One region of the Serratia sp. UGAL515B_01 genome, then DNA from elsewhere that is predicted to be linked to it. Evidence: riboswitches for the same ligand, from Rfam matches in the RefSeq annotation. Region 1 holds a riboswitch; the other holds the start of a gene.

Region 1 (4,149 bases):
TAATGGCACAAAGGGAAGGAACAGGCTTGAGCGGTGTTAGTTTGTCCATAACATACCCACGTTCATCAAAGGAGCGACATCTTGTTACCAAGATGGAAATAGAGCGCGGAGTTCGCACTCTGAGCTCATTTATCTTAGTAAACAGGGGGCAACGTTATCAATGACCTTCATCAATTAACATCATGTTACACTTATCGCACCTTGGCACACATCCACAGAGCCAACAGAGCCAGCACGGTGAGCAGCCAATAAACCATCTTAGGTTGTGTCCCTTGTAATACCCCTGCCAGGATTACCCCGGTAGAAATACTGTTGGTAAACAGCGTGGTCTCTCCCTGGACTCCCCAGCATTAACTCCTGAAAATACAGCATGCCAATCCCGGCAATAATGCTAATACAGATGGCGTTGAGTAGGCTGTTGCCGGCGGTCATTATGCAACAGAGCAGGATAGGCTTACGCCGATCGCCATGGGCATCAGATCGTTTCGCCAGCAAAAAGCTGACGATAATCCCGGCGACGGCATTGGCGGTATAAAACATACCAACCCACAGCGGACAAACTTTTACCTCTGTGGTCAAAAGTGCTCAAAAGTGGTCAGCAATAGTCTTCACGTCGGAGCCTGTAGCGCTCCGGCAATACCGGTAAGCAAGGCAATCATCAGGAAGCGGCAAAAACGGGATTAAAACGGCGTAGAAACCTAAGCATGAAATTCATACCAGCATCCCTGACCAGAAGACGAAACGCTTATGCTACAAAAGGAAAATGCCGGAAGAAAGCGTCAACAGCGGATAAAAATGCCAGTGGGTTACCCCACTGGCTGGTGAAAAGCACCATTACTCAGAAACACTTTTCAGAGAAACAGAACGAAGCCACACTCATAAACCAAATAGGTTTTAAAGTTGCAATCAACAACGCCGCAGCTTTAAAAATGAGGGAATGCCTTTGCACTGTTTCAACTGCAAGAATTATCTGCGTAATATAAGGAAAGATAAATTGACGAATTATGCCTGAGAGTTCCTCTTTTATGCCCACATCGCGCTTACAACAGCAATTTATTCGCCTATGGCAGTACTGCCAAGGCTTACCAACCGAAACCACACTGCAGGAATTGGCAGAAGTGCTCAGTTGTTCACGTCGCCATATGCGTTCTCTTCTAGGGACCATGCAGCAGGCAGGCTGGCTGACCTGGCAGAGTGAGTCAGGACGCGGGAAGCGTTCGCTGCTAAAATTCCACTACACGGGTCTGGCTCTGCGACAACAGTGGGCCGAAGAGTTACTGGAGCAGGATCACATTGACCAGCTTGTTCAACTGGTCGGGGATAAAAATGCAGTACGCCAGATGTTGCTTTCGCAGTTAGGGCGCAGTTTTCGGCTGGGTAAGCATATCCTTCGTGTTCTTTACTATCGCCAGCTTTACAACCTGTTACCCGGTTCGGCACTACGCCGTTCAGAAACGCACCTGGCGAGGCAGATATTTAACGGTTTGACGCGCGTAAATGAGGAAAATGGGGAACTAACATCAGATTTATCACACCACTGGCAAACGATTACTCCGCTCCATTGGCGCTTTTATCTTCGCCCGGCAATCCATTTTCATCACGGCCGTGAATTGGAAATGGAGGATGTTATCTATTCGTTGAGTCGCCTGAAGCCACAATCTCTGTTTTCCCATATAAGCCAGATTGTTTCGCCAACGCCCCATGTTATCGATGTGCATTTACACACACCTGATTATTGGCTTCCTTGGCTGTTAGCCAGCGTGCATGCCATGATCCTGCCGCGTGAATGGCAAAGCCTGCCAGATTTTGCCCGCCATCCGATCGGTACAGGCCCTTATCGTGTCATACGCAATCATCAAAGCCAGATGAAAATCCACGCCTTTGATGACTATTTTGGCTATCGCGCGCTGATCGACGAAGTCAATATCTGGGTCTTACCGGAAGTGAGTGAAGCATTAGTACACTGCGGCGTACAATTGCAAGGGGATGATACGGGCAATAATGAATTGGAAAGCCGCTTGGAGGAAGGTTGCTACTTCCTGCTGTTTGACCAGCGCTCAATGCTGGCCGCAGCCCCTGAGATCCGCCGTTGGCTATGCGAGCTGATCAATCCAATCGCACTACTGAGTCACGCTGGCCCGTTGTATCAGCGTTACTGGGCACCGGCTTATGGAATTCTGCCTCGCTGGTTACATAATCGTGCGTTAGGGCTGCAACCCAAACCCGCAGGATTGAGTGCGTTGACACTGACGTTCTACAGCGAGCATTCTGAGTTTCATGCCATTCAGCAAGCCATGGCGGCGCTTCTGGTCGAGCATGATATCAAACTTAATGTACAAATCGTCAGCTACGACACCTGGCATAAAGGCGGTGCAGAAAGCGATCTGTGGCTTGGTAGCGCCAATTTTACTCTGCCATTGGAGTTTTCACTGTTTGCCACATTGTATGAATTACCGCTAATCCAACACTGTCTGAGTGAAGATATTACCCGGGATGCCGCACTGTGGCGCAAGAACTGCCTGCCAATGGCGGAATTTTGTCAGCGTCTGGTCAGCAGCCACCAGCTACATCCCTTGTTTCACCACTGGCTGCAACTACACGGCCAACGCAGTATGCGTGGAGTTAGGATGAACACCCTCGGTTGGTTTGATTTTAAATCTGCCTGGTTTGCGCCACCGGAAACATAATCGCCTTTCACCAGAGCCAGTTAATCTTTATAATGCCAGCGTCTCAACGGGGTGCGGAACACAACACTGTTGGTATAGGGCAAACAAGCCGTATTTTTCCGCTGAGAACACACCCGTCGAACCTGATCCGGTCAATACCGGCGGAGGGATTTGAGCATGGCGGGTTAAATGTCTTTTACCAATGCCTTCAGATACCTTTGCCCCTTACTTTTCAGGAGTGCAAAGTGGTCAAAAAATACCTACCCTACCTATTACTGCTCGCGGCAATGCCAGCGCTGGCAAAGCAAACGCTGACGGTCTATACCTATGATGCCTTCGCCGCCGAATGGGGGCCCGGTGCCGCGGTGAAAAAAGCCTTTGAGGCTGAATGCAACTGCGAACTGAAATTCGTTGCCTTGGAAGACGGCGTTTCGTTACTCAATCGCCTGCGTATGGAAGGTAAGAACAGTCCTGCCGACGTAGTTCTTGGGCTAGACAATAACCTGTTGCATGCCGCACAACAAACCGATTTGTTCGCTACCAGTAATGTCGATACCAACAAACTCAACATACCTAGCGGCTGGCAAAACAAAACTTTTGTACCTTTTGATTATGGATACTTTGCCTTTGTCTATAACCAAGACAAGCTGAAAAACCCACCTAAAAGCCTAAAAGAGCTGGTCAGTAGCGACCAACCTTGGAAGATCATCTACCAAGACCCGCGAACCAGTACGCCCGGGCTTGGCCTGCTGCTCTGGGTACAAAAAGTGTATGGTGATGAAGCGCCTCAAGCCTGGCAAAAACTGGCGAAAAAAACGGTTACCGTGACTAAAGGATGGAGTGAAGCTTACAACCTGTTTCTGAAAGGCGAAGGCGACATGGTGCTGAGCTATACCACCTCCCCCGCCTACCACCTGATAGAAGAGAAAAAAGATAACTATAGATCGGCAAATTTCAGTGAAGGACATTACCTGCAAATTGAAGTGGCAGGAAAGTTGAAAGCCAGCAAGCAGCCGGAACTGGCTGAACGTTTTATGGAGTTTATAGTTTCACCGGCTTTCCAGAATACCATTCCTACCGGTAGCTGGATGTATCCCGTCATCAACACGCAACTACCTGCCGGTTTTGAACAGATGACACAGCCACAGAAGGCGTTGGAATTCAGCGCAGAAGAAGTCGCACAGCAACGCAACAACTGGATACGTGCATGGCAAACCGCCGTCAGCCACTGATCCCTTGCTGGTTATGGCCAGGGCTGATTGCCGCGACATTGATCGGGATTGTTGCTCTGGCAGCAATCGGGTCACTGTGGCGACATGCACCGGGCAGTGACTGGCGTAGTCTATGGCAAGATGCTTACCTGTGGCACGTAGTACGATTTACCTTTTGGCAGGCGTTACTGTCCGCCTTGATTTCGGTTATCCCCGCTATCTGGCTGGCCCGTGCCCTTTATCGTCGGCGCTTTCCTGGCCGCGATCTGCTG
Region 2 (4,149 bases), 570 kb from region 1:
GTGATAATCGGCCATGAATGCCATCATCAATGAATGCGGGAACGGCCAAGGCTGGGAAGTCACGTAACGCAGATTGGTGATAGCAATATTGCTCTCTTCCATGACTTCACGCGCCACAGCTTGTTCCAGCGTTTCGCCAACCTCCACAAACCCTGCCAGTACCGTATGTATGCCTCCACGATGGCGAACGTGTTGAGCCAGCAGGATCTCATCCTGACGACGAATAGCGACAATCACGCAGGGCGCAATCTGCGGGTAGTAACGTTCACGACAGTGATTACACAGGCAGGCACTCTCGGTACGGCTAAGATGCATTTCGTGTCCGCAATAACCACAGAACTTATGCGAACGATAAAAATCTGCCAATTGCACACCGCGCCCGGCCAGTTGGAAAAGGCCGCGATCAAGATCGAGCAATTGTCTCACCGAGCCCATATCACTCGGCATTAACTTGCGTATCAACCAAACGGTTGCGCCTTCCCATTCGCCAATCTGGCGTGTCAATTGGCCCTGGAGTGAAAATGATGCGGAAGAACCAAACGGAAGTTCACCATTTGGTAACCAAATTTTGCTTTCATGGCTGATGATCCACCAGCCATTTTCATTACCCGTTAACGCAAGTTCCATATGTTGTTGCACAACCTCTGCTTCACTGGCAATCTAGAGATGGGCTTGTTACATTTTAATAACTTACCGTGTCTTTCTATTACTACGGAGTCAACTATGCTCAACCGACTGGAAAGCCTGACTCAACGCGTTGGTGGCAGTAACGAATTAGTCGATCAATGGCTACAAGCACGTAAACAGTTGCTGATCGCCTATTGCACCTTAGCCGGCATAAAACCCAACAAAGAAAAGCATAAACCGCTGAATGAAAAAGCGCTCGATAACTTTTGCTATCATCTGGTGGATTATCTTTCTGCCGGGCATTTTCACATCTATGGCAAAATTATCAAACAAGTAGAAGGTTCTGCCAGCCCCAAAATGGCACTGGCCACCAAGTTTTACCCCAAGTTACAAGCCAATACTGAAAGCGTGATGGAATTTCACGATCGCTTTAGCGAAATCGAACTCGATCAGAATGTGTTGCAAGAACTCAATCAAGCATTGTCGAATGTCGGCGAAGCGCTGGCTTCACGTTTTGCATTGGAAGATCAGTTAATTCAGCTCGCTGCAGAAACCTGGCAACAGGGAAATCCCGACGCAACTAATACAGGAACGGCGCAACATCCTGCCTGATTTACACTTTGCCCAATATCTTTTGCACTGCAGCACAACTGCAGTGTGAAAGATGAAGGGCAAGCTTGTAGTTTTTATTCTCCCTTCTATACTGAGTGCTCTTGTCGGAGTGCCTAGCGTTGATTTTCCATTAAATCGGCCAGGCTGAGACCGTTAATTCGGGATCCGCGGAACCTGATCGGGTTAATACCCGCGAAGGGAACAAGAGTAATTTATCGCCATAGGTGCAATGCCCACCAAAGGGCCCTCTGCCTCACCGGCCAACACCATTACTCCCTCCGAGCTCCAGACAAGCAATTTTCCGAACATCACCACACTGATAGGAATTTGCTATGTCTACTGTGAAAAAAACCCGTTCCCGTAAAGAACAGCGCGATGATGCGCAGTCTTTCATTGCCTCTCTGCAAGGTGTGACATCCCCCAATTCTCGTCGTATTTATCTTGCAGGATCGCGAAGCGACATACAGGTCCCAATGCGGGAAATTCAGCTTAGCCCAACGCTGATTGGTGGCAGTAAAGACTATCCACTGTACGAACAGAATGAAGCCATTCAGGTATACGATACCTCTGGTCCTTATGGCGATCCGCAACAGACTCTGGATGTTCACCATGGCCTGAAAAAAATACGCGCGGGCTGGATCGCTGAGCGTGCGGATACACAAACGTTAACCGGCGTTAGCTCTGGTTTCACTCAACAGCGGCTGGCGGATGAAGGATTGGATCATCTGCGTTTTGAAAACCTGCCGCTACCACGCAAAGCACTGGTGGGTAAATGCGTAACGCAGCTGCACTACGCACGTGCCGGTATTATTACGCCAGAGATGGAGTTCATCGCCATCCGCGAAAATATGGGGCGTGAACGCATTCGCAGCAAGGTGTTACGCCAACAACACCCTGGCCAAAATTGGGGAGCTAACCTTCCGGAAAATATCACGCCGGAGTTTGTACGCCAGGAAGTGGCTGCTGGTCGTGCCATCATTCCTGCCAATATTAACCACCCAGAATCTGAGCCGATGATTATTGGCCGTAATTTCCTGGTCAAGGTGAATGCCAATATCGGTAACTCAGCGGTGAGTTCCTCAATCGAAGAAGAAGTGGAAAAGCTGGTATGGTCGACTCGCTGGGGCGCTGACACCGTGATGGACCTCTCCACTGGCCGCTATATCCATGAAACGCGCGAATGGATCCTGCGTAACAGCCCGGTGCCGATTGGCACAGTTCCCATCTATCAGGCGCTGGAAAAAGTGAACGGTGTAGCAGAAAACCTGACTTGGGAAATGTTCCGCGATACGCTGTTAGAACAGGCCGAGCAAGGCGTGGATTACTTCACTATCCATGCAGGGGTACTACTGCGTTATGTGCCAATGACCGCCAAGCGTTTGACCGGTATCGTGTCACGCGGCGGTTCAATTATGGCCAAATGGTGCCTATCCCATCATCAGGAAAATTTCCTCTATCAACACTTCCGCGAGATCTGCGAAATTTGCGCCGCTTACGATGTTGCGCTGTCGCTCGGCGATGGTCTGCGCCCAGGCTCAATTCAGGACGCCAATGATGAAGCACAGTTTGCCGAATTACATACTTTAGGCGAATTGACTCAAATAGCCTGGGAATACGATGTACAGGTCATGATCGAAGGCCCAGGACATATCCCCATGCATATGATCCGCCGCAATATGACCGAAGAACTGGAGCATTGCCACGAAGCGCCATTCTATACGCTGGGCCCCTTGACTACCGATATTGCACCGGGTTACGACCATTTCACTTCTGGCATTGGTGCCGCGATGATCGGCTGGTTCGGTTGTGCAATGCTGTGCTACGTGACGCCGAAAGAACACTTGGGTTTGCCGAACAAAGAAGATGTGAAACAGGGACTTATCGCCTACAAAATCGCTGCTCATGCTGCCGATCTGGCAAAGGGCCACCCAGGGGCACAGATCCGTGATAACGCCATGTCAAAGGCACGATTTGAATTCCGCTGGGAAGATCAGTTCAACCTGGCGTTGGACCCTCTAACCGCACGCGCTTACCACGATGAAACATTGCCGCAAGAATCAGGCAAGATTGCTCATTTCTGCTCAATGTGCGGGCCAAAATTCTGTTCAATGAAAATTTCACAGGAAGTCCGTGACTATGCAGCTACCCAGACAGCGGCAGAAACAGCGGAAGTCCAGTTAAGCGGGATGGAAAAAATGTCTGTTGAGTTCCGCTCGCGGGGCAGCGAGCTTTACCACAGTGCGTCCAATCTCCAGGAGGAGACTAATAATGATTAAAATCACCCCTCCCTTCCCCACTACGCCACACAGGCTGGGCCTATACCCAGTAGTTGAGAGTATTGAGTGGATCGTCCGTCTGTTGGATGCTGGCGTTACGACCATCCAGTTACGCATCAAGGATAAGACAGACGAACAGGTAGAGGCTGATGTTGCTGCCGCCATCGCTCTTGGCAAACGTTACCAAGCTAGATTGTTTATCAACGATTACTGGCGGTTGGCGATCAAGCATGATGCCTATGGCGTACATCTGGGGCAGGAGGATTTGGATACTGCCGATCTGGCTGCAATCCACCGAGCAGGCTTACGTTTAGGCGTTTCTACCCACGATGACGCTGAGCTGGCTAGAGCTATCGCCGTGAAACCCTCCTATATTGCGCTAGGGCATATTTTCCCGACACAAACCAAAGAGATGTCTTCAGCACCTCAAGGCCTAGTCGAACTCAAACGCCACCTCGCCGGATTGCAAGATTACCCAACGGTAGCGATTGGCGGGATCAGTATTGAACGAGTGCCAGCCGTACTGGCCTGCGGCGTTGGCAGTGTTGCCGTAGTCAGCGCCATTACTCAAGCATCTAACTGGCGTGCTGCTACAGCGCAGTTGCTGCAACTTATTGAAGGTAAGGAACCATGC

The links. Region 1 has a riboswitch for thiamine pyrophosphate ahead of thiB (thiamine ABC transporter substrate binding subunit). Riboswitches for the same ligand answer to the same signal wherever they lie in the genome.
Region 2: it holds a riboswitch for thiamine pyrophosphate, as region 1 does, so the genes downstream of both, thiC (phosphomethylpyrimidine synthase ThiC) here and thiB (thiamine ABC transporter substrate binding subunit) in region 1, are expected to answer to the same signal.

The regions. Positions count from the first base shown of each region.
Region 1 covers NZ_CP109901.1:595,049-599,197, reverse strand. The annotation lists gene OK023_RS02895 (DASS family sodium-coupled anion symporter) at 1-49, opposite strand, end outside; partial or broken gene OK023_RS19125 (MFS transporter) at 403-715, opposite strand; gene OK023_RS02885 (hypothetical protein) at 705-983, shown strand; gene sgrR (HTH-type transcriptional regulator SgrR) at 1,026-2,687, shown strand; TPP riboswitch at 2,725-2,854, shown strand; gene thiB (thiamine ABC transporter substrate binding subunit) at 2,912-3,898, shown strand; partial or broken gene thiP (thiamine/thiamine pyrophosphate ABC transporter permease ThiP) at 3,874-4,149, shown strand, end outside.
Region 2 covers NZ_CP109901.1:27,941-32,089, reverse strand. The annotation lists gene nudC (NAD(+) diphosphatase) at 1-627, opposite strand, end outside; gene rsd (sigma D regulator) at 724-1,239, shown strand; TPP riboswitch at 1,335-1,457, shown strand; gene thiC (phosphomethylpyrimidine synthase ThiC) at 1,572-3,515, shown strand; gene thiE (thiamine phosphate synthase) at 3,508-4,149, shown strand, end outside.